4 regions of the Paenarthrobacter sp. TE4293 genome follow, and region 1 is predicted to be linked to each of the others. Evidence: riboswitches for the same ligand, from Rfam matches in the RefSeq annotation. Region 1 holds a riboswitch; each other region holds the start of a gene.
What was found. A riboswitch is a leader RNA that binds a small molecule or an ion and turns the genes downstream of it on or off. The one in region 1 is predicted to bind cyclic di-AMP.
Positions count from the first base shown of each region.

Region 2: it holds a riboswitch for cyclic di-AMP, as region 1 does, so the genes downstream of both, QF015_RS15275 (NlpC/P60 family protein) here and QF015_RS05630 (C40 family peptidase) in region 1, are expected to answer to the same signal.
Region 3: it holds a riboswitch for cyclic di-AMP, as region 1 does, so the genes downstream of both, QF015_RS13540 (hypothetical protein) here and QF015_RS05630 (C40 family peptidase) in region 1, are expected to answer to the same signal.
Region 4: it holds a riboswitch for cyclic di-AMP, as region 1 does, so the genes downstream of both, QF015_RS16805 (hypothetical protein) here and QF015_RS05630 (C40 family peptidase) in region 1, are expected to answer to the same signal.

Region 1 is NZ_JBNJRY010000002.1:487,504-495,367, reverse strand. Features, by position in the region: gene QF015_RS05635 (M23 family metallopeptidase) at 1-751, shown strand, start outside; cyclic di-AMP (ydaO/yuaA leader) riboswitch at 899-1,059, shown strand; gene QF015_RS05630 (C40 family peptidase) at 1,064-1,810, shown strand; gene QF015_RS05625 (NlpC/P60 family protein) at 1,910-2,683, shown strand; gene QF015_RS05620 (HNH endonuclease) at 2,924-3,424, shown strand; gene QF015_RS05615 (NTP transferase domain-containing protein) at 3,467-4,426, shown strand; gene QF015_RS05610 (molybdopterin molybdotransferase MoeA) at 4,423-5,781, shown strand; gene QF015_RS05605 (FdhF/YdeP family oxidoreductase) at 5,833-7,864, shown strand, end outside.
Region 2 is NZ_JBNJRY010000007.1:121,180-129,043, forward strand. Features, by position in the region: gene hutH (histidine ammonia-lyase) at 1-1,120, shown strand, start outside; gene QF015_RS15240 (hypothetical protein) at 1,320-1,568, shown strand; gene QF015_RS15245 (hypothetical protein) at 1,692-1,913, opposite strand; tRNA gene QF015_RS15250 (tRNA-Cys) at 2,076-2,146, opposite strand; gene QF015_RS15255 (hypothetical protein) at 2,231-2,698, opposite strand; gene hutG (formimidoylglutamase) at 2,759-3,709, opposite strand; gene QF015_RS15265 (NCS2 family permease) at 3,784-5,226, opposite strand; gene QF015_RS15270 (copper resistance CopC family protein) at 5,341-5,985, shown strand; cyclic di-AMP (ydaO/yuaA leader) riboswitch at 6,160-6,328, shown strand; gene QF015_RS15275 (NlpC/P60 family protein) at 6,332-7,114, shown strand; gene QF015_RS15280 (NAD(P)-binding protein) at 7,193-7,864, opposite strand, start outside.
Region 3 is NZ_JBNJRY010000006.1:100,174-108,037, reverse strand. Features, by position in the region: gene QF015_RS13575 (VOC family protein) at 5-385, opposite strand; gene QF015_RS13570 (nucleoside deaminase) at 409-942, opposite strand; gene upp (uracil phosphoribosyltransferase) at 965-1,600, shown strand; gene QF015_RS13560 (VOC family protein) at 1,661-2,038, shown strand; gene QF015_RS13555 (HAD-IA family hydrolase) at 2,084-2,767, shown strand; gene QF015_RS13550 (pyridoxal phosphate-dependent decarboxylase family protein) at 2,821-4,212, shown strand; gene QF015_RS13545 (glycosyltransferase) at 4,233-5,456, opposite strand; gene QF015_RS13540 (hypothetical protein) at 5,627-6,469, opposite strand; cyclic di-AMP (ydaO/yuaA leader) riboswitch at 6,475-6,634, opposite strand; gene QF015_RS13535 (sensor histidine kinase) at 6,768-7,864, opposite strand, start outside.
Region 4 is NZ_JBNJRY010000008.1:126,536-134,399, forward strand. Features, by position in the region: gene ald (alanine dehydrogenase) at 1-841, opposite strand, end outside; gene QF015_RS16800 (PucR family transcriptional regulator) at 1,047-2,264, shown strand; gene QF015_RS16805 (hypothetical protein) at 2,465-3,745, opposite strand; cyclic di-AMP (ydaO/yuaA leader) riboswitch at 3,748-3,894, opposite strand; gene QF015_RS16810 (ATP-dependent DNA ligase) at 4,145-5,209, shown strand; gene QF015_RS16815 (DUF6480 family protein) at 5,219-5,491, opposite strand; gene QF015_RS16820 (alpha/beta fold hydrolase) at 5,605-6,414, opposite strand; gene QF015_RS16825 (maleylpyruvate isomerase family mycothiol-dependent enzyme) at 6,414-7,073, opposite strand; gene QF015_RS16830 (hypothetical protein) at 7,153-7,404, opposite strand; gene QF015_RS16835 (helix-turn-helix domain-containing protein) at 7,482-7,864, opposite strand, start outside.

The sequences.
Region 1 (7,864 bases):
GATCCGGCCACGCGACACCGAACGCCAGGTGCGTCGCCGTAAGAGCCCGTTGCGCCAGGTAGCTGACTTTGCCGCCGCCAGTGGTGTCGGGCAGAAGGCCGGAGTTGCGCTTGCCGCCACCGGGCTTGCCCTGACTGTCGGCCTGCCGGCCACGAGCCCTGTCATGGCCACCTCGGAATCGGGCCAGACTGAGTCCGCCCTGGCTGTCGCAGGTGGCAGCCAGCCCGAGGTTTCCGCTGCTGCATCGGCCAAGATTGACTTCAGCCGTGCCGCCGTCGCCACCGCGGCCGACCCCGATGGCAAGCTGAAGCAGCTGCTCAGCGCCCAGTCGGCCGGCAGCATCCAGCGCGCTTCGTCGGCAGGCACCATGGCCAGCCCCCTCGACACGCTGACCACGGCTTCCCCCTTTGGCTACCGCGTCAGCCCCCTCACGGGTGGCTCCGGTGACTTCCACCGCGGGCAGGACTTCGTAGCCCAGTGCGGTACCGCTGTGCACGCCGCAGCATCCGGCAAGGTGACCTTTGCCGGATGGCACGAGTATGGCGGAGGCAACCGCGTGGTCATTGACCATGGCAACGGCCTGGAGACCACGTACAACCACCTCTCGTCCTTCACCGTCAAGGTCGGCCAGACGGTCACCCGCGGCGATACCGTAGCGCTCAGCGGCACCACGGGCGCCTCCACGGGCTGCCACCTCCACTTCGAGGTGCAGGTTAACGGCGAAGTCGTAGACCCCATGGGCTGGCTCTAAACGCCAGCTGATGGCTGTCTCTCGTATTTGTGACACGCCCCGTGACCTGAATGTGACATTCACGTCCAACTGTTGTACCGTACAAAGCGCATCGGCTTTTTAGGGGGCCGATGCACTTGAGTGGATTGCCTAGCTCTGCCACCACTCGAGGTCCGTTCGCATAAATCGTCTGGCAGGGGCGGGGGAACCACTTCTGGTCTTCGTGAGAAGGCCTTGGGGTTAAGTCGCAAAGCTTCCTTGAAGCAGCGCGGCCGGATGACTCCCATCCGAATCCGACAGCTCACCTCGCAGGCATTGGGAGAGGCTACCTACGTGTCATCACGCACTACCCCTGCGCGCCACCGCGCCGAAACGGTTCGTACGAACCCTTTGAACACGCTTTCCAAGGCTGTTTCATCAAACGCCGGTACCGTTGGCCGTCAGGCCGCCGTCCTGGCAGCAGCCTCAGGCCTCGTCCTCAGCGTCGGCCTGCCGGCCCAGGCAGCTGACACCGACGTTTCCAAGTCGGAAGCCTCCAGCACCCAGCAAATGGTTGCCACCGCGGTTGTTACCGCAGAGCCCACTGCCACCGTTTCCTTCGAAAGCCCCGTAGTGGCCACGAAGGAGGCCCCCAAGGTTGTCCAGCGCGCATCGCAGACCACCCAGCGTGCGGCGGCAAACGGCACCCAGGACGCCGCAGGCGCAGTGACCGCGAAGTCTTCCGAAGCCAAGGACGCTGCCTCCAGCGCTGCCGCTTCGGGCCTCGCAGCGATTGCCTACACCGGCATCGGCCACCCGTACGTCTGGGGCGGCACCACGCCCAACGGCTGGGACTGCTCCGGCTTCACCCAGTGGGTCTACGCCCAGGCTGGCATCAGCATTCCCCGCGTCAACGCCTGGACGGCCATGAAGCCCACCAGCACTCCTGCCCCCGGTGACTTGGTCATGCAGAATGGCGGAGCGCACGTAGGCATCTACGTTGGCAACGGCATGATGATCAGCGCATTGAACCCGGGTCAGGGCACGCTCCTGCACTCGGCTGCCTCCACGGGCACCTCATCTTTCTTCACCCTCCGCTAGAAACCATCAGGTTCGAGGTTCGCCTGCACGCCCCCAAGTGCTGGCGCGCCGATGAGCCGCGTGTACCCCAACTGCACGCGGATACGAAAAGAGAAAACCATGAGCAGTGCACACAAGGTTGCACGGCATCGCGCTGAGGCCCCCAAGACCAGCTCGCTTGCCGTCATTGCCAAGGCAGTCAGTGAGAACGCCGGCGGCGTGGGCCGCCAGGCAGCAGTTATCGCCGCAGCTTCAGGCCTGGTCCTGACCGGCAGCGTTGCTGCCAACGCAGCAGACACCAAGGTGGACCGCGAGTCCACCTCGACGTCAGCCCTTGACGTCCAGTCGGTAGTGCAGGCCACCATCGCGGCGGACTCCACGGTTGCCATCTCCTACGAACGCCCCGTTGTCACCACGGTGGAGGCGCCGGCTCCTGTAGAGAAGAAGGCTCCCGCGAAGGTAGAAACCAAGAAGGCCGCGGAAAGCACTGCGACTGCTGGGAGCGCCACCCTCGCCGTCTCGGCAGCTACTCCGGCAGCCAAGGCTCCGGCAGCTGCCAGCGGACTCGGTGCAGCAATCGCCGCGGCAGCCTACGCGCAGCTCGGCGTCACCCAGGACTGCACCATGCTGGTGACCAACTCCCTGGCGGCCGTTGGCATCAACTTCCACGACTGGCCGGCCGGCTACCTCTCCCTTGGCCGCACCGTCAGTGCCGCGGAAGCCCAGCCCGGCGACCTCGCGTACTACGCCAACGGCGGACTGGCCGGACAGGCACACATCGCTGTATACGTCGGCAACGGCATGGCAGTCCACGGTGGATGGAACGGATCCACCACGGCACTGTTCAGCGTCAACGTAGGCTCCGGCCCGGTTTTCATCCGCGTCAACGGCTGAAAACACGCGCAGCACCACCACGCACACCAACACCCCGCAGGCTTCGGCCGGCGGGGTGTTTTGCTCCCGGAACGCTTAACCACGCATGAACTCTTGCCGACGTTGTGACTGAAACGACAGAATAATTCGTTGATACGGCATATAAGTGCTTACCCTTATGGTGTCGATCCACAGCCCGTACAAGCAGAGGGCAGCCGGCCCTCGTGCCCCTGACGGGTGCGGCCGTGAAGAGGTACGTGCATGCGCACACTTGTTCTGAATGCTGGATATGAACCGCTGGCGGTAATTACCTTCCGCCGGGCGCTGGTCCTTGTGCTGACTGGAAAAGCTAGCGTGGTGGCTGAGGGCGACGAGCCTGTCGTCGGGCCACAGGAAGTTCTCGGACGTCCATCCGTGATTCTTCTCAACCGCTACATCCGTCCCCGGTACAACAGGATTACCGCCGTGAGTCGCCGCGGGGTACTTCGCCGCGACGGTCACCGCTGCGCCTATTGCGGGAAAACAGCCCACACCATAGACCACGTCCACCCCAAGTCCAGGGGCGGCGCGGATTCCTGGGAAAATCTGGTTGCGGCGTGCTTGAAATGCAACAACGCCAAAAGCGACCATACGCTGGCTGAAATGGGTTGGAAGCTCCGTTTCAAACCTGGCGTGCCCCAGGGAACCATGTGGCAGATCAAGGAACTCGAGAAACCTGCGCCGGACTGGGACCCGTTCCTGTTGCCGGAATCCGCTGCCTGATCGATTTCTGCTGAGCTCCGGCCGCCCCGGTACTCTGGGCGGATGGAATTCAATGCCGTAATTCTGGCGGGTGGCAGGGCCACCCGCCTCGGTGGCGTGCCCAAGCCATCGCTGACATACGACGGCGCGTCGCTCCTTTCGCATGCCCTCCAGGCAGCCCGGGGTGCTGCAGCTGTGGTTGTCGTGGGACCCGATGCTGCGGGGACCGGCGGTGCGCCGTCTCGCAACACGGCGTTGCTGCCCGACACGGCGCTGATGTCCGACACGGCGCTGCTGCCCGACAGGGTGCTCCAGGCAAGGGAGAAACCGGCATTTGCGGGTCCCGCCGCAGCTATTGCTGCCGGGTTGGCGGCGTTGAAGGACAACGGTAACAACGCTCCCTGGACGCTCGTTCTGGCGTGCGATATGCCGCACGTGTCCCGTGGCGTTTCCTTCCTCTGGAAAGCCCTGGAAGCCCAACCGGGGGTGGAAGGTGCCATGGCTGTCTCTGCCGATGGCCGGAAGCAGCCCCTCCTTGGTGCCTACAGCACCAGTGCCCTCGAACGGGAAGTGGCTGAAGCTTCCGAAGGTTCCGGGTTAACGAACGCTTCAGTGTTCCGGCTGCTTGCTAGGCTGAATGTGCTGGACGTTGCCGTCCCCGCAGGGTCCACGGACGACGTGGATACGTGGGAAGACGCTGCGGCCCTGGGCATTGACTACAAGTTGGAGGCGGACGTGAAGAGCCAGGAAGAGACGCTCGAAGAATGGTGCCGCACGCTGCTGCAGGCATTCGAGCTTGAAGGCGTTGAAGTGGACATCAATGAGGTGCTCGCCGTTGCCGGAGTGGCAGCCCATTCCGTGGTGCGACCCGCAGCACCCTTGACCACCTTCATTGCCGGATATGCGGCGGGCATGGCCCGCGGCATTGGCCAGGCAAGCGACGACGCGTCCATGAACGCGGCCTTGGACCTGGCACGGAAGATCGCCAAGGAGTACTCGGAGTCCGAGGCTGACGCCGAATGACAGAGGCCCCCGGCGAGGGCCACCACGCGGCACACACATGGCAGGAGGCCCGGCAGCGCGCGTTCGATGCTGCCGCGCCCATCCCGCCGGGGCCGGTGCCTCTCGGGTCAGCCCTTGGCCGCACCCTGGCGGCAGATGCCGTGGCGGTGCAGGATATGCCGCACTATGCCTCCTCCGCCATGGATGGTTGGGCGGTCAACGGAAGCGGCCCCTGGATCTTGAGCGAGCCGGGCCTAAGGCTGGCGCCGCACCAGGCCAGTCCCATCGTCACGGGCGGGCTGATTCCTCCGGGCGCCAAGGCAGTGCTGCGCAGCGAGAGTGGTGTCATCACCACGGACGAGGACGGCCTCCCGCTCCTTGCCCTGGGTGGTGCCGCCAAACCGGGTGAACCGCGCAACGGCCAGCACATCCGCAAGGCCGCAGAAGAGGCAGCGGAGGGGGAGGTCCTGCTGACCGCCGGGACCGTGATCAATCCGGCGCATATTGCTTTGGCAGCGCTTGCGGGATTGGACCATGTGGACGTCCTGGGGAAACCGCTGGTCCGGTTCCTGTTGACGGGCTCCGAGGTGGTCGCGCAGGGAGTGCCCCTGCCCGGACAGGTCCGTGACACGTTCGGCCCGCAACTGGGCGCCGTGGTGGAACTCCTGGGTGGAATCGCAGGCGAGCAGCTGAGGGTGGGAGACAGCTATGAGGAGTGGATCTCCGCCCTGCAGGACACCGAGCCCACCGTGGACGGGCTGGCCCTTGATGACCCCTACCAAGAGATCGACCCCCCAGCCGACGTCGTCATCACCACCGGCGGGACAGGGCGCTCCGGGACTGACCACCTCAGGCGGGCGGTGGCAGAGCTCGGCGGCAGCCTGCTGATCGACGGTATCGCCATGCGCCCGGGCCATCCTGCCGTGTTGGCGGAGTTACCCGATGGCCGGTTCGTGCTGGGACTGCCGGGAAATCCGTTGGCAGCGATGATGGCCCTGTTTACCGTGGGAGCTCCTCTGCTGGCGGCCCTGGGGCACCGGAGCCTGGAGGAGGTAGGCCAGGTTCCGTCCGGCGCGATGATCGAGGCGGATCCCGGGCGGACCCGCCTGATGCCGTTTAAGCTGGTCTACGGCCTGGCATCACCGGCGCAGCATGCGGGCCCGGGGATGATGCGCGGCCTTGCCGGCGCGGACGGGGTCATGGTGGTGCCACCGCACGGAGTCCAACTGGGGGAGTTGGTCCCGGCTTTCGCCTTGCCGTGGGGCAAACCGTTGCCGGCGCCAAAGCCGGCGGAAGACAAGCCCCGCAAGGCTCCGGCGCGCCAGGCAAAGAAGGCTCCTTCAGGCCCGGTGGACTGGAGTGCGCTGGACGCCTGAGCTGCCGGGCGCACCACAGGGTCGGTACCAACAAAGTGCAATGATGGACTCATGAACAGGCATGCTCCCGAACAGGACATCAATGAAGATGACCTGCAAATTCACCCGCCCAAACAAGCCGCGGCAGGCCTCAAGGCTGTCACAGTGGCACTTGAACGAGGTTACGCCCAGGCCGGAGTAGCCCGCACAGTACGTTCCATGCTGAGGGTCAACCAGCACGACGGATTTGATTGCCCGGGTTGTGCGTGGCCCGAATCCATTACAGGCAGGCGCAGCCCCGCTGAGTTCTGCGAGAACGGTGCCAAGGCGATCGCCGAGGAAAGCACCACGCGAACCGTCGGCGCCGAATTCTGGGCGCGGCATTCCCTGGCGGACCTTGAGGGCAAGACCGAGTACTGGCTGGGGAGCCAGGGGCGGTTGTCGGAGCCCGTGGTCATCAGGCCTGGCGACACGCACTATTCGCCCATTAGCTGGACCGAGGCCTTCGCCCTGGTTGGCGAGCACATCAACGCCACCACACCGGATAAATGCGTGTTTTACACCTCGGGCCGGACGGCCAACGAGACAGCCTTCATGTACCAGTTGTTTGCGCGGAGCCTGGGCACCAACAACCTTCCCGACTGCTCCAACATGTGCCATGAGTCCTCGGGCAGCGCCCTCAACCCAACCATCGGAATCGGCAAGGGCACCGTCTCGCTGGAGGACATCCACCACGCAGAACTGGTGTTGGTGGTGGGCCAGAACCCGGGAACCAACCATCCCCGCATGCTCTCAGCCCTGCGCGACTGCAAGAACAACGGCGGCAGGATCGTTGCCGTCAACCCGCTTCCCGAGGCCGGTCTCCTGAACTTCAAGGACCCGCAGTCCCTCAACGGCGTCATTGGTGGCGGGACAACCATCGCGGACGAATTCCTGCAGATCAAGGTCGGCGGCGACCTCGCGTTGTTCCAGGCGCTGGGCCACCTCCTCCTGGAGGAAGAGAAGCGCAACCCGGGGACCGTCGTCGACCATTCCTTTATCGAGCAGCAGACCGACGGGTTCGCCGCGTACAAGAAGGCACGGTCGATCCTGGATTGGGACGAAACCGAACGGGCTACAGGGCTGACCCGGGCGGAGATCACCAAGGCGGCCGGTATGATGGCTGCGTCCAAGGCAACCATCATTTGCTGGGCGCTCGGACTGACCCAGCAACCCCACTCGGTGGATACCCTCCGGGAGATCATCAACCTCCTCCTGCTGCAGGGCAACTTCGGCAAACGTGGTGCCGGTGCCTGCCCTGTCCGTGGCCACTCCAATGTCCAGGGCGACCGCACCATGGGAATCTGGGAGAAACCCAAGGAATCGTTCCTGGCCGCATTGGATGAGGAATTCGGCTTCCACATGCCGCGCGACCATGGCTACGACTCAGTGGAGACCCAGCACGCCCTGGAGAAGGGTGAGGTGGACGTCTTTGTTTCCATGGGCGGGAACTTCGCAGCAGCGGGTTCGGATACAGCTGCCCTGGAACAAGGGCTCATGAACGCCGGACTGACGGTGCACATTTCCACCAAGCCCAACCGCGCCCACGTAGTCCACGGTAAGACGTCGCTGATCCTGCCCACCCTGGGCCGGACGGACACTGACGACAAGCACCCCAAAGGCAAGCAGTTCCTGTCCGTGGAAGACTCCATGTCCGTCATCCACAAAACGCAGGGACGTCTGGAACCGGTCTCGGAGCACCTGCTGAGTGAGCCTGTGATCGTAGCCCGCATGGCGCAGGCGACGTTGGGTGATGACCACAGCGTGGACTGGCGGGCCATGGCCGAGGACTACGACGTGATCCGGGACCACATCTCAAGGGTCATCCCGGGCTTTGAGGATTTCAACGCCAGAGTCCGCACCAAGAACGGCTTCGTACTGCCGAACCCGCCCCGGGACACCCGGACGTTCGCAACGGACATCGGCAAGGGACGGTTCTCGGTGCGGCCACTTGAGTACTTGGAAGCGCCGGCCGGGCACCTGATCCTGCAGACCGTGCGCAGCCACGATCAGTACAACACCACCTTTTACGGCCTCGATGACCGTTACCGGGGTGTCTCCGATG
Region 2 (7,864 bases), on a different contig from region 1:
GCACTGCGCCCTGGTCCTCATGGGCGAAGGTGAAGCGACCGGTCCCGACGGCGAACTCTACGGCGTTCCCGGCAAGCAGACAGTGGCTGAACTCCTCACCCAGCACGGCATCGAGCCGGTCACGCTGGCGGAGAAGGAGGGCCTGGCGCTCGTCAACGGCACCGAAGGCATGCTCGGCATGTTGCTGATGGCCATCGCCGACATCCGTTTGTTGCTTGCGACGGCGGATGTCACCGCCGCGCTCAGCGTCGAGGCGCTGCTGGGCACCGACCAGGTGTTCCTGCCCGAGCTCCACGCAGCACTGCGTCCGCACCCGGGCCAGGCCGCCAGCGCCGACAACATGCTGCGCGTACTGTCCAACTCGCCCATCGTCGCATCCCACCGGATCAACGACACCAAGGTGCAGGACGCTTACTCGCTGCGTTGCGCCCCGCAGGTTGCCGGCGCCGTCCGCGACACCGTGGACCACGCCGCGCTGGTCGCTTCCCGCGAGCTCGCAGCTGCGATCGATAACCCGGTGGTCCTCCCGGATGGCCGCGTCACGTCCAACGGCAACTTCCACGGCGCCCCCGTGGCCTATGTCCTGGACTTCCTGGCCATCGCCGTGGCGGACCTCAGTTCCATCGCCGAGCGTCGTACGGACCGCATGCTGGACCCGGCCCGCTCACACGGACTTCCGGCCTTCCTCGCTGGAGATCCGGGCGTTGACTCCGGCCTGATGATCGCCCAGTACACGCAGGCCGGCCTGGTTTCGGACAACAAGCGCCTTGCTGTTCCGGCGTCGGTGGACTCCATCCCGAGTTCCGCCATGCAGGAAGACCACGTGTCCATGGGCTGGCACGCCGCCCGGAAGCTGCGCAAGGCCGTGGAGAACCTCCGCCGGGTGCTCGCCGTCGAGCTTGTCACCAGCGCCCGTGCCATCGACATGCGCACGCAGATGTCCGACGGCGAGCTCACCCCGGGTCCGGCCGGTGCGGCCGTGCTCGAGGTACTTCGCGAAGTGGTCCAGGGCCCAGGCACCGATCGGTTCCTGTCCCCCGAACTGGAAGCGGCTGACCGTTTGGTTGGCTCCGGCGCGGTCCGCGCGGCCGCCGAATCCGCCGTCGGGATTTTGGCCTGACGTCGAATAAAACGCTCATTTGATGGGCAGATTTGTCACGCCCCGGACTTTGTTCGCAACGCAATCTCCGGGGCGTGGCAAATGTAGTAGAACTTATGGTGTACGTCACGTCCACGACAACGGTGTCGTGGGCTTGACGGTCAACCGTTCACACAACTCAACACACAACAGAGAACATCCACAAAGGGGTAGAAGTTCAATGAAGGCACGCGGAGCAGTCCTGTCCAGGCGAAACGCCCACTCGGCGACGGTTTACGACTGGAAGACGCTGAACGTTGGCGAGACCGTGGAAGTGGTGAAGTACGCCCATGTGATCGCCACCGGCCGGGTCGAGGAAATTTCCAGCAGCGGGAACGTGGTGTGGCTTGAGCATTCGGGGCCGGGCGTCACCGAAGAGGGCAAGGAACTGTTCATGAAGTCCGACGGCGTGACTCTCCGCCGCGCGTAGGCGTCAGTTCCTGGAGGTAAGCGTTAAACAGAAACCGGGGCTCGTTCCCTTTCCGCGGGTAGTAGTAGCGGAAGGGAACGGGCCCCGGTTTTTGGCGTCGCTGCCGTAGATACGTTGGGGGTATCAGGCGGCGAGGACTTCGTGGGTCTGACCGAAGGGAACGGATTCGTCCAGGGCCACGGTGTAGGTGCCGGGCTCGTGGCGCGTCACCAGAATTCCGCAGGCAGCGTCGGCTGCTGCGTTTTCGATCAGGGCATCCACGGCGCGGTCGAGTCCGTCGTGGATCTCGTCTGCCTTTGAAAAGGACAGGCGAATTTCGCGTTCTGCAGTCATTGCAGGGGTCATTGGGGGGCCTCCTATTACGTGCCGCATGCGAGGGCGACCCATCAATCATAGGTGGTGGCAGCAGAAGATATGTAAGATGACTGGCACGCTAGTGACCTGCGTCTCTTTGGCGGGTGGCCAGGCTGCTGCGGTGGGCGGGGCTCCAGTCTTCGAGCCCCTGAGACGTGGTGGCGGGATTCGAACCCGCGTGCGCTGCTTTGCAGGCAGCTCCCTGGCCTCTCGGGTACACCACGTGCAAACGACCCTAGGCGCCTGGATGTGGTCGGAGCAAAGTTCATTGCCCAGGCTTTCCCAGGGCTACGGAACCTTGCGCAGGGCTACGTGGTGTTGCTTTTGGTTGCCGCCCATGACAGGGTCCGGCCAGCCTGGATAAGGCGGCCTAAAGCTGCCGCGATCAGGAGGGTAAGGATCGCTGCTGCCATGTGGGTGTACAGGAGGAGATGGATGTCGCCGGCACTGGATGTGGTCCCGGCGGGCACGTCTCCCAAGACCTGGCCGCCGTGCAGGTGATCCAGCACGCCATTGCCCGGAAAGAATCCGCCCAAAGTGACGAAGCCGAAGTGAAGCAGTTGCTGGGCCAGCGCGGAAAAGAGCAGCAACAGCAACGGCCCGTGCACCCAACGGCCAATGAGCTGGGCGGCCAGCGCGCCCAGCGCAGCGAACGCCAGGAGAACAGGTATGGCCGGAGCGCTGCCACCGGCGACCATGTGGGCGGCCAGGCCCAGGCCAACTGCCACTGGGCCTACTGCCCAGGCCCACTTGTCCTGCACAGGATTTGCGCGCATCGCCGTCCTTCCCTCCCCACAGGCTAAGCGGAGGGAGGCGGTTGGAAAAGAGGGGGGGATCTATGCCAGCAGCGTGTTCACCAGCCGTGCCGCAACTTTCGCGGTCCGGGAGTCGATGTCGAACTCAGGGTTCAGTTCGGCGACGTCCAGGTGAAGCAGCTTCCCGCTCGCGGCGACCTGGCGGCAGATCGCGCTGATCACCGGCAGCGGCACGCCATACGCAGCGGGTGCGCTGACCCCGGGAGCCACCGATGCGGGCATTACGTCAAGGTCGATCGTCAGGTAAAGGACGTCGACGTCCGCGAGGAACTCCGCAACGAAGACCTCCACGGCCTCCGGGGAGCACTGCTCATCAAGGAGGTACTTCACGCCCCACCGATTGGCGGTGTCAAAAAGCGTGCGCGTGTTGTTGGGCTCTGAAATTCCGACGACGGCGTACTTCAGTGCGCGACCCGCGGCCGCCTCCGCGTGGGCCATCTGCAGGAACGGCGTGCCCGAGCTCGGAACCGGCTCATCGCGCAGGTCAAAGTGGGCGTCCAGGTTCAGCACACCCAGCCGCTTGCCGCCCGTGACCGCCTCGGAGCCTGCAACGCCGAGATAGCTGGCGAACGCGGTTTCGTGGCCGCCACCCAGCACCACGGTGAGGTTCCCGGCGTCGAGCAGTCCCGAAATGGCGCGCCCGGCGCGCTCCTGGCCCGCTTCCAGCAGGTCGTCCTCCACCACCACATCCCCGGCGTCGAAGACGTCACGGTCCAGATGGAACGCCAGCGGACCCAGCGCCGTTCGGATGGCGGCCGGAGCCGCGGCAGCACCCGCGCGGCCCTTGTTGCGAAGGACGCCGGCGTCGCTGCAGAATCCCAGCACGACGGCGGGACGCGAGGCTGCTGTGGGCGCCGGCTCAGGCAGGGGTGATACAGCCTGCCACCAGCGGCGATGTTCGGCACCGTCGCCGTCAAAACGGCCGGTCCACGGGGTGGGGCTGACATCTACGCTGAGGAGGCTTGTTTCCATTCTTAAAGCACACCCCACCCGAGCTGCTGAAACCAGCAGTTCAAAGCGGGGCGTGTCTGGGATTGTGGACTGGGCTACTTGACGCCCAACAACTCCTCCACAGTTCCGATGCCGAAGAACAGCAGGAACGCAGCGGCCACAGCCCACATCAGCGGGTGGACTTCGCGGGCACGGCCCTGGAACGTGCGGATCAGGACGTAGGAGATGAAGCCCGCACCCAGGCCGTTGGCGATGGAGTACGTGAAAGGCATGAGGGAGATGGTCAGGAACGCCGGGATGCCAACGCCCCAGTCCTGCCAGTCGATCTTGCCCACCTGGGAGACCATCATGAAGCCCACGACAACCAGCGCCGGGGCAACAGCTTCGAACGGGACAAGGTTGATCAGTGGCGTGAAGAACATGGCCACCAGGAAGAGCGCGCCGGTGACGATCGAGGCGAGGCCGGTACGGGCCCCTTCGCCGATGCCCGCGCCGGACTCAACAAAGATCTGGTTGGAGGAAACGGACGCGCCGCCACCCACGATCGCGCCGAGGGCATCGACCTGCAGGACCCGGTCAACATTGGGGATGTTGCCGTCCTTGTCTACGGTTCCGGCTTCGTTGGCCAGTCCCACCATGGTGCCCATGGCGTCGAAGAAGATGCTGAGGAGGATCACAAATGCCAACAGCGCTGCAGCGATGAAACCGAGGTGCTGGAACGCGCCGAACGGGTTGGCCTTGCCGATGAGGGACAGGTCCGGGGCGCCCCACTCGGAGAGCGTGGGAGCCACGAGCGACCAGCCGCGCGGGTTGACGTTCTTGCCGTCGAAGCTGGGGCCGATGTGGAGCGTGAATTCAAGGATGGCTGCCAGCGCCGTGGACACGACGATACCAATCAGGATGGCGCCGCGGACCTTACGGACCACCAGGGCGATGGTCAGGATGAGGCCCACTGCGAAGACGAGTGTCGGCCAGCCCATGAGCTTGCCGTCCACGCCCAAGCCAAGGGGAACGGTGGTGCCGGCAGCATCGGGGATGCGGCGCACGAATCCTGCGTTGACCAGGCCGATCAGTGCAATGAAGAGGCCGATGCCCACCACGATCGCGGTCTTCAGGGCTTCCGGAACGGCCTTGAACACGGCAGTACGGAAACCGGTCAGCACCAGGATGAGCATGGTGACGCCGGACAGCACCACGAGCCCCATCATGTCCGGCCAGGTCAGCTCCGGGTGGGACGCAACGGTGACGGCCACGAAGGCGTTGACGCCCAGTCCTGTTGCCACAGCGAAGGGGTGCTTGGCCCACGCGCCCATGAGGATGGTGAGGATGCCCGCCACGAACGCGGTGGTGGCAGCGACGGCCGTGAAGCCGAGGGAGGCTCCACTCGAATCCGGACCGGAGAGGATCAAAGGGTTCAGCACCACGATGTAGCTCATGGCAAAGAACGTCGCGAAGCCGCCACGAATTTCCCGCGAGTACGTGGATCCACGTTCAGTGATTTTGAAGTAGCGGTCGACTGCAGAACCTTGTTTAAGCATGGAGGACTCCGGGGATCGAGGGGAGTGTGCTCTCAAATCCTATGCGGTCCGGTACGGGCGTTCCGGACCATTCGCCTAGTCTGTAAGGAAGCCAACACTAGGAGAAACCGCCCCATGCGTACCATCCGCCCACTTCTGGCCGCCGTCGTCGCTGCTCTTGCCTTCGCGGCCGCCTTGCTGTTTTCTGCGGCTCCGGCGTCCGCCCACGACGTCGCCGAGTCCACGACGCCGGCCAACGGCGCCAGCGTCCCTGAAGTGCCGGCGTCGGTATCCATTACGTTCAACAACCGGCCGCTCGCCATCGGATCCGGCGTAACCGTCACGGCGGGCGGCGAAAACTGGGCCGATGGTCCCGTGGAAATCATCGACAACCAGGCCGTCCAGAAGTTGCGCGAAGGCGCCCCGGCCGGCGAGTACACGGTGGTTTGGCGCGTGGTCAGCAGCGATTCGCACCCCATCGAAGGCACCTTTACCTTTACGGCGGCCGCAGGAAGCACGACGGCGACGGGCAGCACAGCAGTCGCCTCACCGTCGGGTTCTGCGTCGTCAGGAGCAGTACCGACAGCAGCCGTGCCGACGGCGGGGACCGCAGCGCCGGGAACCGCTGTCAGCGAGCCTGCGGCGGACGCCTCCCAGCCCTTCCCGTGGAGCATCGTGGGACTGGCTGTTGTTGCTGTCGGTCTCGTTATTTTCCTGGCCGTGACAGCCCGCAAGAAGCTTGCTTCCAACGACTCAGATGGCGATACTTCCGCGGAATAACGCGGTTTTCTACGTAGCTGCGAAGATCTCGAAACGGTTACCGCGACACGCCAAAAGCCTGCTTCTCGTTACTTAAATGTGACTTCCGCGAGATCATCGCGTACGGTTGTACCTGTGCCTGTTCCACGTAGCGGGCACTTCCGGCCTGATTGCCTAGCTCTGCCGCAGTCCGGAATCCGTTCGCAGACAAACCTTACGGCAGAGACGGGGAACCCATTTTAGGTCGCTTTCGAGCGTGCCTTGGGGTGAAGTCACGAAGCTTCCGCTGAACAGCGGGAGATAGTGACCGGGTGACTCCCATCCGAATCCGACAGCTAACCTCGCAGGCATCGGGAGAGGCTCTTTCATGTCTTCACGCATTCTTCGCGGCCGTCGTAAGGCGGACAGCGTACGTCCTAATCCGTTCATCTCCATCTCCAAGGCAGTCGCCAGCAACGCTTCCGGCGCTGGCCGCCAGGCAGCTGTTATCGCAGCAGCCTCGGGACTCGTCCTGACCGGCTCCATCGCTGCCCACGCAGCCGAAGCTCCGGTTCAGCGGGACTCCAGCCCGGCCACGGTCGCCGAGACCGCCTCCGAGGCTCCCACCCAGGTTGTTACCGCTCTGGCTACGGCTACCGTGAACTTCGAGCGCCCTGCTGTTGCTTCCGTAGCAGCTCCGGTCATCGAAAAGCCTGCACCGGTTGCTCCGGCCCCCGTAGCCAAGAAGGCAGCTGTCACCACTGCTGCTGCAACGGCTCCGGTTGCCAAGGCAGCTGCTGCCGCTCCGGCCGCCGCTCCTGCAGCCCCCGCTGCTGCTGCCCCGGCCGTCGGTGGCGTCAACGCTGCCATGGTTGCCTCGGCCTACGCCCAGATCGGCATCATGCAGGACTGCACCGCCATGGTGGAGCGGGCCCTCGGTTCCGCCGGCATCCCCGTTGGCGACCTCGGCCCCATGCAGTTCATGAACTACGGCAAGGTTGTCAGCGACCCCCAGCCCGGTGACATGATCGTCCAGTCCGGCCACGTAGCCATCTACATCGGCAACGGCCAGGCGATCAGCGGCGGCATCAACGGCAACCAGACGGGCATCCACCCGATCAGCTGGTTGACCGCAACGGGTCCCCTGACCTACGTACGCGCTGGCGCATAAGCCTCACGCAACAGTTCAAAGGCCGGCGCCTCCGAAGACACTGTCTTCGGAGGCGCCGGCCTTTGACGTTAAATTCTGCTAAGCGGTGGCGATGTCCGGCCCTGCGGGCAGCGCAACCTTGGACGAGATCGCTTGGCCCACGGCCTTTGCCTGCCGCAGCACTTCTTTAGGTGTGGGCGTAATGAGCTCACCTACTCCTACAAGGTGCATCCCGACGGCCCTCATTGCGGCCACCAGGTTCTGGCCTATCGCGATACCGAGTTCCGCGAGCATTCGGCGCAACTGGCTCTGAGCGCAGCGCGTGACCACAATGTGGTCGGCAAGGAGAACGCCGTTGGCGGTGTGGACGGCCCACTGGCGGCGGGTGGATTCCAGGGGCCCGGAGGCGTGGAGCCCGGTCCTGAGCCCGGCTGTCGTCATGCTGGCGGCCAGTCCATAGCCGATGTGCTGGGAGGGGTCCGAGCCCAGGAAATCAAGGCGGACCGCGCGGGTGGTGTTGCGGACGTCCAACTGATGGCTTGCGGCGTAGTTCCGTAAGTGGCGGAGGATCTCGTTGCGTTCCTGCATTGCTGCAGGATCGCCGGCATCGCACCGTTGAAGCATGCCGGTGTGGACCGACGGGCCGGTTCCGGACAATGCACCGAAGCCATCCACCACTATGGAGCCCACGCCGTAGCGGCTGAGCTCACTGGCAACTGCCAAACCGGACAGGCCGGCTCCGATGACCACGGTGGTGGTGCGTTCCGTGGC
Region 3 (7,864 bases), on a different contig from region 1:
CGAATCAGCCCGAACCGTACGGACGGGTGATCGCCTCAAGGAAGTGGCCGTCCGGATCGGTAAAGTAGATGCCGCGGCCGCCGTCGTTGTGGTTGATCTGTTGTGCACGAGCACGGGAAGGGTCCGCCCAATAAGGAACGTGCTCGGCCGTGATCCGGAGGAAGATCTGGTCGAACTCCTCTTCGCTGACCAGAAAGGCGTAATGCTGCGGGACGATGTCCCCGGAAGTCTCAAGGAAGTCCAGGGTGACGCCGTTCTCCAAGGAAACAGTGACAAAGGACCACATGGGCTGCGGCTTGGGAAGTCCGAGGATGCGTGCCAGGAACTCGGCAGACGCGTGCTTGTCGGTTGCGTAAACGATGGTGTGGTTGAAGGAAACTGACATTGCTACTCCCACAAAGAAGAGGATCAGGCCGGGCGATTACCCTCGCTGGGGACCCGGTGTGAGGCGAAGAACTCCTTGAGCAGGGCTGCGCATTCTTCCTCCCGCACGCCCGCGTAGACCTCCACCCAGTGATTGAGACGGCGCTCGCGGAGGATGTCGAACACGGAACCCACCGCTCCCGCTTTCTCGTCCCACGCGCCAAAAACGACGCGCGGAATCCGGGCCAGGACAATAGCCCCGGCGCACATGGCACATGGCTCCAAGGTGACCACCAGCGTGCAGTCCTCAAGCCGCCAACCGTCACCGTCCGAGCCCGTCTCCGCCGCGCGCTGGCGCAGCGAAGCAGCCGCTTGGCGGATTGCAACCACCTCAGCGTGGGCCGTAGGGTCCCCGTGCGCTTCGCGTTCGTTGCGTCCGGAACCCAGCACGCGGCCGTCGGGCCCCAAGACGACCGCACCGATCGGTACGTCGTCCGTTTGCAGCGCCAACCGGGCCTCGTCCAGGGCAAGGCCCATCCAGGCCATGTGGTCTGCGTGATACGGCTCGGTGGCGCTCATGTCTCAATGATAGTTTTGGGGGATGCGCACACTCGTCGTGGACCACCCGCTGGTCGCTCACAAGCTCACCGTTCTGCGGGATAAGAACACCCCTTCACCGGTCTTCCGGCAACTCACTGAAGAACTAGTCACCCTCCTGGCCTATGAAGCCACCCGCGAGGTCAAGACGCAGCCAGTCGAGATCGAGACCCCCGTCACCACCACCATCGGTACGGCTTTCACCAAGCCCACTCCGCTGGTTGTCCCCATCCTGCGCGCAGGGCTGGGCATGCTTGAGGGCATGACCAAGCTGGTCCCCACGGCCGAGGTCGGCTTCCTGGGCATGGCCCGCGATGAAGAAACCCTGGACATCATCACCTACGCCGAGCGCCTCCCTGAAGACCTCACCGGTCGCCAGATCTTCGTCCTGGACCCCATGCTCGCAACCGGCGGCACCCTGCGCGAGGCCATTAAGTTCCTCTTCAAACGCGGCGCCTCGGACGTCACCTGCATCTGCCTGCTGGCCGCTCCTGAGGGGTTGTCCAAGCTTGAGGAAGAGCTCTCCGACGCCAACGTGAAAATCGTCCTGGCCTCAATTGACGAGAAGCTCAACGAAAAGTCGTACATCGTGCCGGGCCTGGGCGACGCCGGAGACCGCCTCTACGGCGTGGCCGGCTGATCTTCACAGGGAACGACTGACCCCTACCGGTTTCCGGCGCACCCCGTTAGCCTGTGGCGCATGGACTGGAAACTTGAACTGGTGTTTGTCCCTGTGTCCGACGTCGATCGCGCGAAGGACTTCTACGTCAACAAGGTTGGTTTCAACGCGGATTTTGATGAGCGCCCCTCAGACAGCATCCGCTTCGTGCAGCTGACTCCGCCGGGCTCGGCGTGTTCCATCGCCATAGGCGAGGGCCTGAGTGACGCCCCTCCCGGAACAGCTCCAAGCCTGCAAATCGTGGTCAGCGACATCAACAAAGCGCACCAGCAGCTCAAGGACAACGGTGTAGACGTCAGCGATGTCGACATCCAGGACTGGGGCCACTTTGTGTACTTTGCGGACCCAGACGGCAATAAGTGGGCGTTGCAGTACCTTCCGCAACGGCCCAACGGCTGAGTCACACTTCAACACCACACCATGAGTGTGCGGCAGGATGGAACCATGAGCCATCCTGCCGCACCCGTGTTGACTGTTCGTGCCGTCCTCTTCGACATGGACGGAACGCTGGTTGATTCCACGGCGATCGTCGAGCAAGTGTGGCTGGAATTCGCTGAGCGATACGGCTTGGACTTCAACGAAATCCTGCGCACCTCCCACGGCGTCCAAGCCGGCGATACCGTGCGCCGCTACGCGCCTGCAGGTTCCGACGTCGCGGCGCTGACGGCGGAACTGGGCGAAATGGAGCGTTCCCGGACCGATGGCGTCATCGCGCTTCCCGGTGCCGAGGCCCTGCTGGCGGGCCTTCCTGACGACGCCATTGCGTTGGTTACCTCTGCTGACAGCGTCCTCGCCGATATCCGCATGCGGGCGGCCGGACTCACCATGCCGTCTACAACGGTCACAGCCGAGTCTGTCACCCGCGGCAAGCCGCATCCGGAGGGGTACCTCAAGGCGGCGGCGCTGCTGGGAGCCGACCCTGCCGACGTCGTGGTTTTCGAAGACGCACCTGCCGGTATTGCCGCCGCCCGTGCCGCAGGGATGCGGACCGTGGTGGTGGGCAAGGCCCCTGCAGGGCACACTGCGGAACTGGGGGCGGGTATGTGGCGGATCCCGGACTACTCGGCCGTGACGGTCACCTCGGTAATGGACAACGACGGCGGGCACCTCCTCACGCTGACCCTTTAGTACTGCCGGATTAAAGACTGTTCCAAGCGAAGAACCGGGCGTAGGCTGTGCGCATGTCTGCGATGCCGGAGGCGTACGGTGCTGCATTGGAGCGGGCCATGGTCCACGCCGGTGATTGGCTCGCGTCGGTACCCACCCGTTCTGTCCGTCCTTCCTCCGACGCCGATCAGGTTGCCAAGAGCATCCTGCCGCGTCTGCCTGATGAAGCGACGGATGCCGCCGAAGTAGTTGATGAGCTCGCCGCACTGGCTGAGCCCGGCTTGATGGCGATCCAGTCCGGACGGTTCTTTGGGTGGGTCATGGGCGGAACCCTGCCCGCTGCCATGGCCGCGGATTGGCTGGTCTCGGCGTGGGACCAGAACACAGGTCTCCGCTTTGCAACCCCCGCCGCTGCTGCCATCGAGGAATCTGCCGCCGCGTGGTTGCTGGACCTACTTCACCTTCCGGCAAGTGCCGACGTCGGGTTCACCACCGGCGCCACCACCGCCAACTTCGTGGGACTGGCGGCCGGGCGCCAATACCTGATGGACGAAGCGGGTTGGGACCTTGAGGCGCTGGGGCTGACAGGTGCCCCACGCATCACCACCTTTGCGGGCAGGGAGCGGCACGCCGCAGTGGATCTGGCGTTGCGGTATCTCGGATTGGGTGCCTGCGTGCCTGTCGACGCCGACGACGAAGGACGGATTCTCCCCGACGCGCTTGCCGACGCCATGGATCAGCAACCCGGCCCATCATTGGTCTGCCTCCAAGCAGGCAACCTGCATTCCGGCGCCTTTGATCCCATGGAGGAAGCAATCGCGGTGGCCCACGACCGTGAAGCGTGGGTGCACGTAGACGGCGCGTTTGGACTGTGGGCTGCTGTGAGCCCGGAGCTGCGGGGACGGCTGGCAGGAGTGGAAGAAGCGGATTCCTGGGCCACGGATGCCCACAAAACCCTGAATGTTCCCTACGACTGTGGATTGGCGATCGTTTCCCGGCCCGAATCCCTCAGGCGCGCTTTCAGCGTTCACACCAGCTATTTGATCGCCACCGAAACCGGACTCGGCGATCCGCTGGAGAAAGTCCCTGAAATGTCCCGTCGGGCCCGTGGCATTCCGGTGTGGGCGGCCCTGCGCCAACTGGGCCGGTCCGGGGTGATCTCCATGGTGGAGCGGCTCGCAGCAAACGCCCGCGCCTTGGCCGAGGGACTCGCCGCTATTCCGGGCGTCGAGGTGCTTAACGACGTCGTCTTCACACAGGTGTCGGTGAGCTTTGGCAGTGACGACCGCACCCACCGCATCACCCAACGGCTAATGGCTGAGGGAGCTGTATGGATGTCTGGTTCGTCGTGGCGTGGCCGGGAAATCCTGAGGATCTCCGTGAGCAACTGGACCACTGACGCCGGAGACGTTGCCGCGTCGATCGCCGCTGTGCGGGGTGCGGTGGAGGCTGAGCCGGAGGCCTGAGGGGACCGCCGTCTGCATGGTTACGTGGTCCTTCGACCAATCAGGCAGCCGCCAAGATGGGCGACGAGCGACGCGACAGCCAGTGCAGCCCCCTCAAGCCAGCGGTCCGGCGTCGTTATGAGCGGCAATAAGGCGAGCGCAACCGTGCCCAGCAGCAGCGTGAGAAAGATCGTGACCGGACCTTGGAAGCGCAGGCGGGTGCCGCCACTCACGAAAACAAGCGCGATGAGATGTGCCGGCAGGGGATCCACGACGCCGCGGACCAGCAGGAAACTCAGCGCGTAGACCAATGTCCAGGCCAACGCTTCCAGCACGCGCCCGGGAATGCCGGCACTTGGCGTTGTAGGTGGCCGGCCAATTTCCCGGCGAAGCTCATGAAGTGGAACGCGTCCACGCCCAAGGTCGCGGGTCAGGCGCGCCACGCCGCGCAGATCGGCCCAGGCGGTGCGTACGACGTCGACACTTGGGTTGGGGTCGTCGGTCCAGTCGACGGGGACTTCATGAATGCGCAAACCACAGCGTTCGGCGATCACCAGCAATTCTGTGTCAAGGAACCAGCCATCGTCCCTGGTATGTGGAAGAAGTCGGTGGGCAACGTCCGCGCGGACGGCCTTGAAACCGCACTGGGCATCCGAGAAGCCTGCCCCCAGGACAGCGCGCAGCAGGGCGTTGTAGCTCCGGGGAATGAACCCGCGCCGGGAGCTGCGTATCACGTGGGAGTTCCGGGCCAGCCGCGTTCCGATAGCGAGATCCGAGTGGCCGGAGAGCAGAGGCGCGAGGAGGGGAGCCAGCGCTGACAAGTCCGTGGAAAGGTCTGCTTCCATGTAGGCGAGCACGGGGGACGGCGAGGACTGCCAGACCTGGCGGAGCGCGTTTCCGCGGCCCCTTTCCTGGAATCGGACCACCAGCAGTTCAGGGAGCTCCCTGGCCAGGCGCTCGGCGATCCGCAGGGTGTTGTCCGTGCTGGAATTGTCCGCCACGGTGATCCGGAAGGTGTGCGGAAAAGAGTCAGTGAGATGTCCGTGGAGCCTGCGCAGGTTCTGTTCCAGGCGGGCTTCCTCATTAGACACGGGAAGGGTGATGTCCAGGACCGGGACGGCAGCCAAGGTGTCGACGGGGGAGCGCCGCGGCTGTGGCTCCGCGTAGTGCGTGGCCGGCTGCGCAATGGGTGACCTCGCGCCACCGAAGCGCTCGGAACGGACCCGTCGTGGAGTGGCGCTGATGGCTGGATCTGTGAGCGTCATGTTTCCAGAATGGAGCCGGCGATTATGAGGGCTGTAGGCGGAAACTGTGTCCCCACTGTGAACCACGGAGGACAGCTGTGAAACGGGAAAACCGCGCCGGCTCCCGCCATCCGCTCCAGTGGGTACTGGTGCGAACGGCAGGAACCGGCGCGGCAATCAAGCAGCCTGGTTTAGTACCAGTTGTTGGCCAGGTGGAAGGCCAGAGCGGCTGACGGGGATCCGTAGCGTTCCTTGATGTAGTTCAGGCCCCACTTGATCTGGGTCTGGTAATTGGTCTGCCAGTCAGCACCGGCCGATGCCATCTTGGAAGCCGGCAGGGACTGGACGATGCCGTAAGCGCCACTGGAAGCGTTCGTGGCAGTCGTCTTCCAGTTGGACTCCTTCTCCCACAGAGTGTTCAAAGCAGTCATTTCGCCGGCACTCCAGCCGTAGCTGCCAAGGATGCTGGCAGCGTAGGCCTTGGCGGCGGCGGGGTCGTCCACGGCCTTCGGGGCGGCAGCAGCAGCTGCAGCTTCCGCAGCGGCGGCGGCAGCAGCGGCGTCGGCGGCCTGCTTGGCAGCAGCATCAGCGGCTGCCTTCTCTGCAGCGGCCTGGTCTGCGGCTGCCTTCTCTGCGGCAGCCTTCTCAGCAGCGGCCTGGTCTGCGGCAGCCTTCTCGGCAGCAGCCTTCTCAGCAGCGGCCTTGTCGGCAGCAGCCCTGTCAGCAGCGCCCTTGGCGGCGGCTGCATCCAAGGAAGCGGAGATTTCAGCTGTCTTGTTGTTGCTGACCTGGGTATTCGCCTGGGTCTCGGCCACGCGGCTCACTTCAGGGAGGGTCAAAGCGGCGTTGGCAGCAGTACCGAGCGATGCAACGCCCAGTGCGGCGGCTACGACACCGGCAACAACCGACATGCGGTGGCCGGACTTACCTTGACGGGCGGCGTTCTTCAGGACAGCCTGCGACTTGGTCAACGGTGCGTTGTGCTCGTCGCGGTGACGCGCGGAAGGGCGCGTCTGATCGTTAAATTCAGACATGTGTGATTACCTCTCAGCGCCTGCGGAGTTAGCTGTCGGGTTCGGATGAGGTCATCCGGCCGCGCATCACGCTGCGGCTTCACCCCAAGGGCCGGCAAAATGCCTGGGCCCGGAGACTCTGGGTCCCCCGTCTCTGCCTCGGAGTAAGAACGGACTCCGGGAAGTGGCAGAGCTCGGCGCATCCCGGATGTGGGCCTGCTAGGGACGACCCACCCTTTCGACGGTACAGGAGGTTTCCGTAGAAGTCACATTTAGGTAACAGAGATCACGATGGCGGTGAGTCGCCTTGCTGAATTCGTTACACCCGTTCGTTGCTCACGGTGGAGAGTCGAAGGGCGAACTCCGTGCGTCCCGGACGCGAGGTCACCTCAACGCTCCCTCCGTGCGCTTCGACGATGGATTCAACGATGGACAGGCCCAGTCCCGACGTACCTTCGGACCCCGATCTCGCGGCATCGGCGCGGGCAAAACGGGAGAAAATCCGGCTTTGGAAATCCTCCGGAATGCCAGGCCCGTTGTCCGTCACGGTGACTACTGCGCTGCCGTCGGCAGAGAGCATGACGCCCGTGACGACGGTGGTGCCGGCCTCGGTGTGCTTGCGGGCATTGGACAGCAGGTTGGCCAGCACCCGGTGGAGTTGCGTCGCATCGCCGCGGACCGTGACGGGCTCATCCGGGAGCTGGAGTTGCCATATATGGTCCGGCGCCATGACCTTCTCGTCGCTCACGGTTTCGACCACCAGCTGTGTGAGGTCCACGTCCGTGACCTTGACCGGCTGGCCCTCGTCGAGCCTGGCAAGCAGCAGGAGATCCTCCACCAACGTGGTCATGCGCTCGGACTGGCTTTGGACACGTGCCAGCGACTTCCGGCCGTCATCGGTGAAATTCTCGGTCATCCTCAGCAGCTCGGTGTAACCGCGGATGGCGGTCAGGGGCGTCCTGAGTTCGTGCGAGGCGTCCGCGACGAACTGGCGCACCTTGGTTTCGCTCTCCTGGCGGGCCTCCAACGCGCTGGAGACGTTGTTCAGCATTTGGTTCAGTGCGTGGCCAACGCTGCCGACTTCCGTGCCCGGATGTGCGGCCGACGGCGGTACGCGCACCGCAAGCGCCACCTCACCGGCGTCGAGAGGAAGACGGGAAACCTTCGTGGCTACCTCGGAGAGTTGTTCCAGCGGGCGCATGGTCCGGCGGATGATGACGGTACCGGCCAAGCCAATAATCACCAGCCCGCCCAAGGAAACCAGTACCATCGTCCACACCAGGGAGGCCTCGGCGCTCTGCTTGTCTGCGAGCGGAAGGCCCGTCACGATCACGTCGCCGTAGGCGGTGTCTACAGCCATCAGCCGATAGTCGCCGTTGGAGAGCGAACGGTCCACCGGGCCGGTGTCTTTGGGAA
Region 4 (7,864 bases), on a different contig from region 1:
TGGTGGGGTGCGTGTCCTCGAAGCAGCCGCCCTGGTCCACGGCGATGTCCACCAGGACCGATCCCGGCTTCATGCGGGAGACGAGTTCGTTGGTGACCAGCTTGGGAGCCTTGGCACCCGGGATCAGGACGGAGCCGATCACGAGATCTGCGTCGATAACTGACTTCTCGATCTCGTAGGCGTTGGAGGCAACGGTCTTCAGGCGGCCCTGGTAAAGGGCATCGAGTTCGCGCAACCGGTTGATGTTGATGTCCATGATGGTGACATCAGCACCGAGGCCCAGCGCCATGGCGGCGGCGTTGGTTCCGGCAACGCCTGCGCCGAGCACAACAACCTTGGCCGGGCGCACGCCCGGTACGCCGCCCAGGAGGACGCCCTTGCCGCCGGCCGGGGCCATCAGCGAGGATGCGCCGACCACGACCGACAGGCGGCCCGCGACCTCGGACATCGGGGCGAGCAGCGGAAGCGTGCGGCCTTCCTGCACGGTTTCGTAGGCGATGGCCGTGACGCCGGAGTTGATGAGCTCGGCGGTGAGCTCGGGTTCTGCGGCGAGGTGCAGGTAGGTGAAGAGGATCAGGCCCTTGCGGAAGCGGTGGTACTCGGCCGCGATGGGTTCCTTGACCTTCATGACCATGTCCGCGCGGCCCCACACGTCGTCAGCTTCGTTGACGATTTCGGCGCCCGCGATCGAGTATTCCTCGTCGGTGATGCCCGAGCCGAGGCCTGCGCCGCGCTCAACCAGAACGGTGTGTCCGTGGGTGCGGAACTCGTGGACACCGGCGGCCGTGATGGCTACGCGGAATTCGTTGTTCTTGATTTCTTTGGGGACGCCGATGATCATCTGTGGGCTCCATCGTTAGCGGCCTCTTCGGCCGAAAATGTGTTGCGGGCTGTGATTCCAGAATAAATCCGGCTGTGAGGCAGGCGACATAGGTTGCGGATCCCACCGCAGGGAGAACCCCGGAAAATCAGGGATTCCGCGTAGTGCTGCTCGACATTTGTCGAGCCATGGAACGTCAGGTGTCGCCTGCTGTTGGTACGCTTTCCTGATGCAGCAGGACGTCGAACAGATCGTGGAACGCGTCGCACTGAAGCTTGGCCGCGGCCTGTCACTGGAAGACCTCGACGGTGTCCTCCTCGCCTACAGCTCCAACCAATCCCACGCCGACCGCGTGCGCGTGAACTTCCTCCTCAGCAAGCGCGTGCCCAGCGACGTCAGTGTGTGGCAGCTGTCCCACGGCATCGCCACGGCGGTGCGACCCGTCGTCGTTCCCGCCAATGAGGACCTTGGCATGCTGGGCCGCGTGTGCGTGCCGCTGCTGGTGCGTGGTTTCCGCGTGGGCTACTTATGGGTGCAGCTGGACCTTGAAGAACAAAGCGCGACGGCGATACTCGCCGAGCTGCCCGGCGTCCGTGACGAGCTGGACCTGTTGGCCGGGTTGCTCCTTGATTCCAACACCGCGGAGTCGGAGTTCCGGCGGCGGCGGGAGCAGGAGTTCCTCTCAGCCTGCGGAGGCGAATCGAACGCTGTGGCAGCGGTCGCCGGGTGGAAGGAAATCCAGGGGCGCGGTCCGTGGCAACTGGTGACCATCCTGGACCCTGAAGGTGCCAGGTCCGACGTCGATCCCATTGCGGCGACCCTGACGCACCGTTCCGCAGCGCTGCAGTCCACGATCGGCGTCAATGCTGCCCTCTTCAGCGCAGGAACGGAGACGCATTCGGTGGTCCTGTTCCGCGAATCGGGTGGCCGGGCGGACCACGCCCAGGTGCTGGTCCACTATCAGCTGGAACTCGCCAAACGCGCGGGGCGCAAGGTGGACCGGGTGATCCTGGGGATCAGCGAACCATTCCAGGTGATCCGGCAGCTTGCAGGCGCGTACCGGCAATCCAAGGTTGCGGCGCAAGCTGCGGCCGTCGACCAGCCCCTCGGAGAACTCGTGGACAGCAGGTCCGTGGGGGTCTACCAGCTCTTCGACCGCTTACTGGCACCCGGCGGCTGGGATGACACCGGTTCCGTCCACTTCCGTACCTTGGAGGACCAGGACAAGAACGGCGAACTCCTGCCCGTCCTGGAGCTCCTTTACGACAATGACGGCTCAGTTCAGGACGTCGCCGCCAAACTTCATCTCCACAGGAGCAGCATCTACAACCGCCTCGGCCGGATCCGCCAACTCATCGGTGCTGATCCGTTGAGTGGCGCGATCCGGCTTGAACTGCATGCTGCCCTGAAGGCGCGGCGCTGGGCCGGCCGGCCGCGGATCTGAACTTGTGTGCAAAAGGAGGCAGGCACCCACGGTGCCTGCCTCCTTTTAATGTGTTGCGCTAGTTAGCGTGGTGCCCTAGGACCGCTTCAAGCGCTGGCAGCTCCACCGGCCCAACCGGCGGCGGAACATGGCCGTTCGGCTGCTGCTGCAGTACCGGCCGTGCCAGCCCGCATGCGTGGTGATACGCGGCAATCGGGTGCTCATTTGAGGGCGTCCTTTGCGGCGTCGAGAATCTCGTCAAGCGCCGATTGGTTGGGCTGCGGCGTCGTGGACGCTGCGGGCTTGCCCGTGGGTCGCGGCTTGGCAGTCTGCGTTGGCGTCTGCGTAGGCGTGGGAGTGGGAGCCGGGGTGGGGGTGGCCGTCGGCGTCGGTGTGGGCGTCGTTGTTGGGGTTGGGGCCGGCGGAGTGGTGATGGTGTCCGACGGCACCTCACTCGGCGCGGGCACCGGCTGGGCGGGGACCGGGCTGGTGGTCCCCGGCGCCGCAGCGATGGTTGCCGGCACCGCGGATGGGACCCACACGGGGTCTGCCAACGAAATCCTAGGGGTGGGGACCGACGACGGCGATACTGCTGCGGGTGCTTCCGGAACCGTGGCCGGTTGGCCGGCTTCCGACGTCGCAGCGGAGGACGCGGACGGCGACGAGGCTGTCGAGTAGGAGGCGGACGGCGCGGGTGATGCGGCGCCTGAGTTCCGCCCGGCGTTGCTTCCGCTGGCCTCATGCGCGGGGGTTTCCTGGCCGAAGAACGGCAACTCGAGGGCCTGCCCCAGGGTTCCGGCCGTCAGGACGAGGCCGAGCGCGCCTGCCACCACTGCCATGCGTTGGCTCATGTGCTTGACGGACGCAGCCTTCCGCAGGACGGTGTGGGGTTCCCGGGCGAACGACGATCCTCCAAAGCCTGACTTGGCGGTGGTCGGTGGGACGGTCCGGGTCCGGGCGTCCTTGCGACTGGCCAATGATGCGGATGCCGTTGCGGCTGCGGCAACCTGCGCCGCGGACTTGCCTCGGGGGGACTCAGCGCGGGCAGGCTCGGCCACCACCGGAATGGCGGCGGTGGCCGGTTCGGGGGAGACAGGCGCCTGAGCCGCCGGGGGCACGATCGGAATGGCGGCGGTCGGCGGACCGGGTGTGGTGGACGCAGGAGCTGCAGCCTGCGCAGCCTCTACCCTCGGAATGGCGGCGGTTGCCGGCTCATCGGTTGCCGGGTCATGTGCTTCTGCGTCGACCGTGGCGGGCTCGATCACGGCTCGTGCCGCACGCTCCCGCTCGGCCGCGCGAACGGCCGCCCGCGTGGTGGGTGCCGCAACAGTGGGGATGGCCGCAGTGGCCGGGGCCGGCGTCGTGCTTGTTTCAGGCGCGCGGGCAGGGTCTGCCGGGGCGGCAATGGGGGATCCGCTGGGTTGGGCCCGACGGCGTCCGGTTGGCTTGGTGCGCTCGCGTTCAGTCTGGGTGCGGCGCGGCTGATCCATGGTTGGGGACATGGTGGTTGCCTCTCAACGCCTTCGAGGTTAGCTGTCGGGTTCGGACGAGGCCGTCCGGCCGCCGTGGCGGCTTCACCCCAAGGACTTGGAAACAAGCCCGGGAACTTTTGGGTCCCCCGCCTCTGCCGCGGGTCTGGCGGATACAGGATTGCGGCAGAGCTCGGCGTCAATCCGGTAGCGGCCCAGCGGAGATACGGGTCGCCCTACGACGGTACATGAGCCGGAAAGTAAAGTCACATTAATGTAACGGGCGGTCGGCCTCCCCGCTTGAGGGAGTCTCATCGCTTAGGCTTCGGGGCCGGCTCTGGCGCCTGGAGCTCCGAGTACTGCGGCCAACACGGCCAAGATATCCCTCGCCTAAGACTAGCTTCGGCGTGCACCGGCAGGTAGACATTGACTATGGACCTGCCTGTGATGCCGCCCGTCTCGCCCATGCTCGCCAAATCCGTCCCGGCCATCCCCGATGTTGGGCACTATGAGCCCAAGTGGGACGGCTTCAGGACCATCGTCTTCAAGGACGGGGACGAGGTCATCCTGGGCAGCCGCAACGAGAAGCCCATGACCCGCTACTTTCCCGAGTTGGTGGAAGCCCTGCGGAAGAACCTCCCGGAAAAATGCGTGATCGACGGCGAGATTGTCCTGATCGAGGGTAACCGCCTGGAGTTTGAGGTGCTGCAGCAGCGGATCCACCCGGCGGACAGCCGGGTCAAGATGCTCGCGGAGAAGACCCCGGCGTCCATGATCGCGTTCGACATCCTTGCCCTTGGTGACGAGGACCTGATGGGCCGCCCGTTCTCCGAGCGCCGCGCCCTCCTGGAACGTGCGCTCGCCAAGGCTGAGCCCCCCGTCTACGTAACCCCGGCGGTGACTGACCTTGAGCGCGCCCAGGAATGGTTCGTGCAGTTGGAGGGTGCGGGCCTGGACGGTGTGCTGTCCAAACCGTTGGACGGAACCTATCAACCCAACAAGCGGCTGATGTTCAAGACCAAGCACGAGCGCACCGCAGACTGCGTGGTGGCTGGCTTCCGCTGGCACAAGACCGCGACAGTTGTGGGGTCCATGCTGTTGGGTCTTTATAACGACGCCGGAAAACTCCAGCACGTAGGGGTTGTTGCTTCCTTCCCCATGGCCCGGAGGGAAGCCCTGGTGGCCGAGCTCGAGCCCTACCAGGTTGACCTCAGCGAGCACCCGTGGGGCGAGTGGGCCAGCCAGGGCGAAGGGGTGGCGGGTTCCAGAATGCCCGGCGCCCAAAGCCGGTGGAGCGGCGGCAAGGATTTCTCCTTTGTTCCGCTGCGCCCGGAGTTGGTGATCGAAGTCGCCTACGACTACATGGAAGGCGACCGGTTCCGCCACACCACGCAGTTCCGGCGGTGGCGCCCGGACCGGACGCCGGAGAGCTGCACGTACTCGCAGTTGGAGGAACCGGCCGACTATGACCTCGGGGAGATCCTGAGGCTGCCGTAGGGCGGAGTCCTACTCCTCGTGTCCCTGGTCGCTGCTCATGCTGCCCTCGGCCGGCGGGGTCTCCCCAGGGGGCACTCCGCCGCCGGGTTCAAGTCCTGTGACATTTCCGTCCAGGGGATCCGGGTTGGCGGAGGAGGCGGGATCGTCGTCTTCGTCCTGACGCAATTCAGGATCTGCGTTGACGTTGCCTTTGTCGTCGGCGGGGGTGGCTGCGGCGCCGTATGGTCCGGTAGCGCCGGTCACGCCGAAGCCCTGTTCGTCCTGCGGGTCTTGAGTGGTCACGATCAGCCCTTTCATAAGCAAACTTACTATTGTGCTTGCTCCGCCAGCCTAGCCCGGACGCGCGGACGCAACAAGTGGCACCCAACCCGCACGCCGACGTCGTGCCTGCCTCCTCAAAGGCGCTGCGTTGTCGCGGTGACGAAGCTCCGGATGGCATCCGCTACAGCCTGGGGGCGCATGTGTTGCGCTACATGTCCGACGCCGGGAATTTCCACCAAGCGGCCCTGTGCAACTGCCCGCGACAACCGGAGCGACCACTCGGGACCCGCTACATTGTCGCGGCTTCCCCGGAGGACCAGCACCGGAACCTTGATGCCGGCAAGCCGCTTCTCGGTGGGATACCCCATCATCACTGGCAGCTCCGTCAGGTACCAGCGCGGACCGCAACGGAAGTAATCCGACATGACGATCCAGTTGGACCCGGCACTTTCGCGGAGCAGTCCGTCAAGCGTCAGGGCGAGCGATTGGCGCCCCACGTTCTTGTGCCGTGAATCCACGACGGGCCCCATCAGAACCACCTGCCGGGCCCGTTCCGGCGCCTGCAAAGCTGCTTCGATAACGAACTGCGCACCCATGGAATGACCCACCAGGACGTAGGAATCGATCCCGTGGGAGGTCAGGGCTTCCGCAATAAACGCGCCGTAGTCCTCTACAGAAAGTTGGCGCCCGGGTTTCGTAGTCCCGGCAAAACCTGGGAGATCCAGGGAATACGTGGGTGCGCTCGCAGCGAGCACGGCATGCAGCCGCGCCAAGTACCGGTGCGAAACCCCGATGCCGTGAACCAGGATGTACGTGGGCTCCGCGCCCGTTTGTTCCCCTGAGCCAGGCGGAGGCGTGCCCTCCGCCCAGACGATCCGTCCTTTCAGGCCCAGAACTTCGACGTCGGCAGACTGCAGCGCTGCCGACTTCCCGCGCGGCGCCATCAGGACAGCCTCTGCCGGAAGACCGTGGCGCCGGGACCGCTCAATTCCTTCTCCGCTACCGGCCGGCCGGACACCGCCAGCAGCAGCGCGATGGCGGGACCCTCAACGGCGGGACCGTCGCCGTGCTCGAAGTGGGTGTCAGTTGCAACCAGGCGCCAGCCGGCGGCGATCTCCTTGCCGCCGCCCATCCTGGTGGTGGTCCGAAGTTGGTAGTCCAGGGCGGTAGCCACGTGGACGGCGGGGTAATGACGGCGGATCCCCAACGGGCGGCGGATGTCCTCGCCGTGGACAAACGCCTCAACCAGCCGGCTCGCCAGTCCGGCCGGCGGACCGGATGTCCGGGAGAATACGGCTTTCAACTGATTCAGGGTGCTCCCCGGGTCGATTGTCTTTTCGCGCTCAACACCCACGGCGTTGTCACGGTCAAAATCCATCCGGGAGGCAATCATCCGGCGGACGAAGTTAAGGCGCGTGGTTTTGGCGCTATCGATCACGTGGGCCAGGACGTCGTGGACGTCCCAGGCAGGGCACAGCGACGGCGTTGTCCATTGGGCCGGATGGAGTGGTTCCAGATCCTGAATCAGGGCACGGCGTTCCTCATGCACCACGGGCCAGACAATGGAGTGGGAAGTCGAAGCCATACCGCTATTGAACCCCATTCCGAGGCCTCGGGCGCGTTAATGCCCGGCGGTTCCACGGCCAATCCGAGTACGTGCCGTGTACTCCTGAAGGCGGGGCCTAGTCCCTGGTCGCGTCATCCGATTCGGTGGGGTCGCCTGCGGGACGTGAAGGCTCAGGCGCGGCGGCTGCCTCAGCCGCGTCCCGGCGTCGTGCGATTTTTGCTTCCGTCCACATGGCAACCGCCACGAACACTGTGCACGCGAACATGAAGGTTGCCACAAAGTTCAATCCCATGGCAGAGCCCAAGGGTGCGGCAAGGGCCATGGCGGCCAACCCGGCCACGATATGCCACCCTTTGAAATTGCCCACCGATCAAGCGTAACCCCGGCTTTAAGGGGTGCTGGCCTGTTGGATGGGATCGTTGCTTGATCCTTATCACTCCGACCCTATGAGTCGGCGTCGGCGTCACTTTCGCCGGCTTGGTCCTCCGCCGCGGCAGCCTGTTTCTTCTTCTGGGATTCCAGCCACGCCATGATGGCGGCTTGCCGGATCCGGCGATGCGTTCCGCGGTACTCCACGGGGATTTCGCCACGATCGGTCATGTTGCGCAGATAGGTGTGGGAAATGCCCGCAAGCTCCGCGGCCTGCGACGTGGTGAGCATTTCCTCCACGCTGCTGACCGTCACCGTTTCGCCCCGGCCCAGCCGCGCGAGGAGATCGACGACGGCGTCCCTCGCCTCGGCCGGCAGGCGGTGGACGGTGCCGTCGACGAACACGGTGATGTCGTTGCTGTCCTCGAGGGAACGCGCCAGGTTCCGGGCGTCATCGG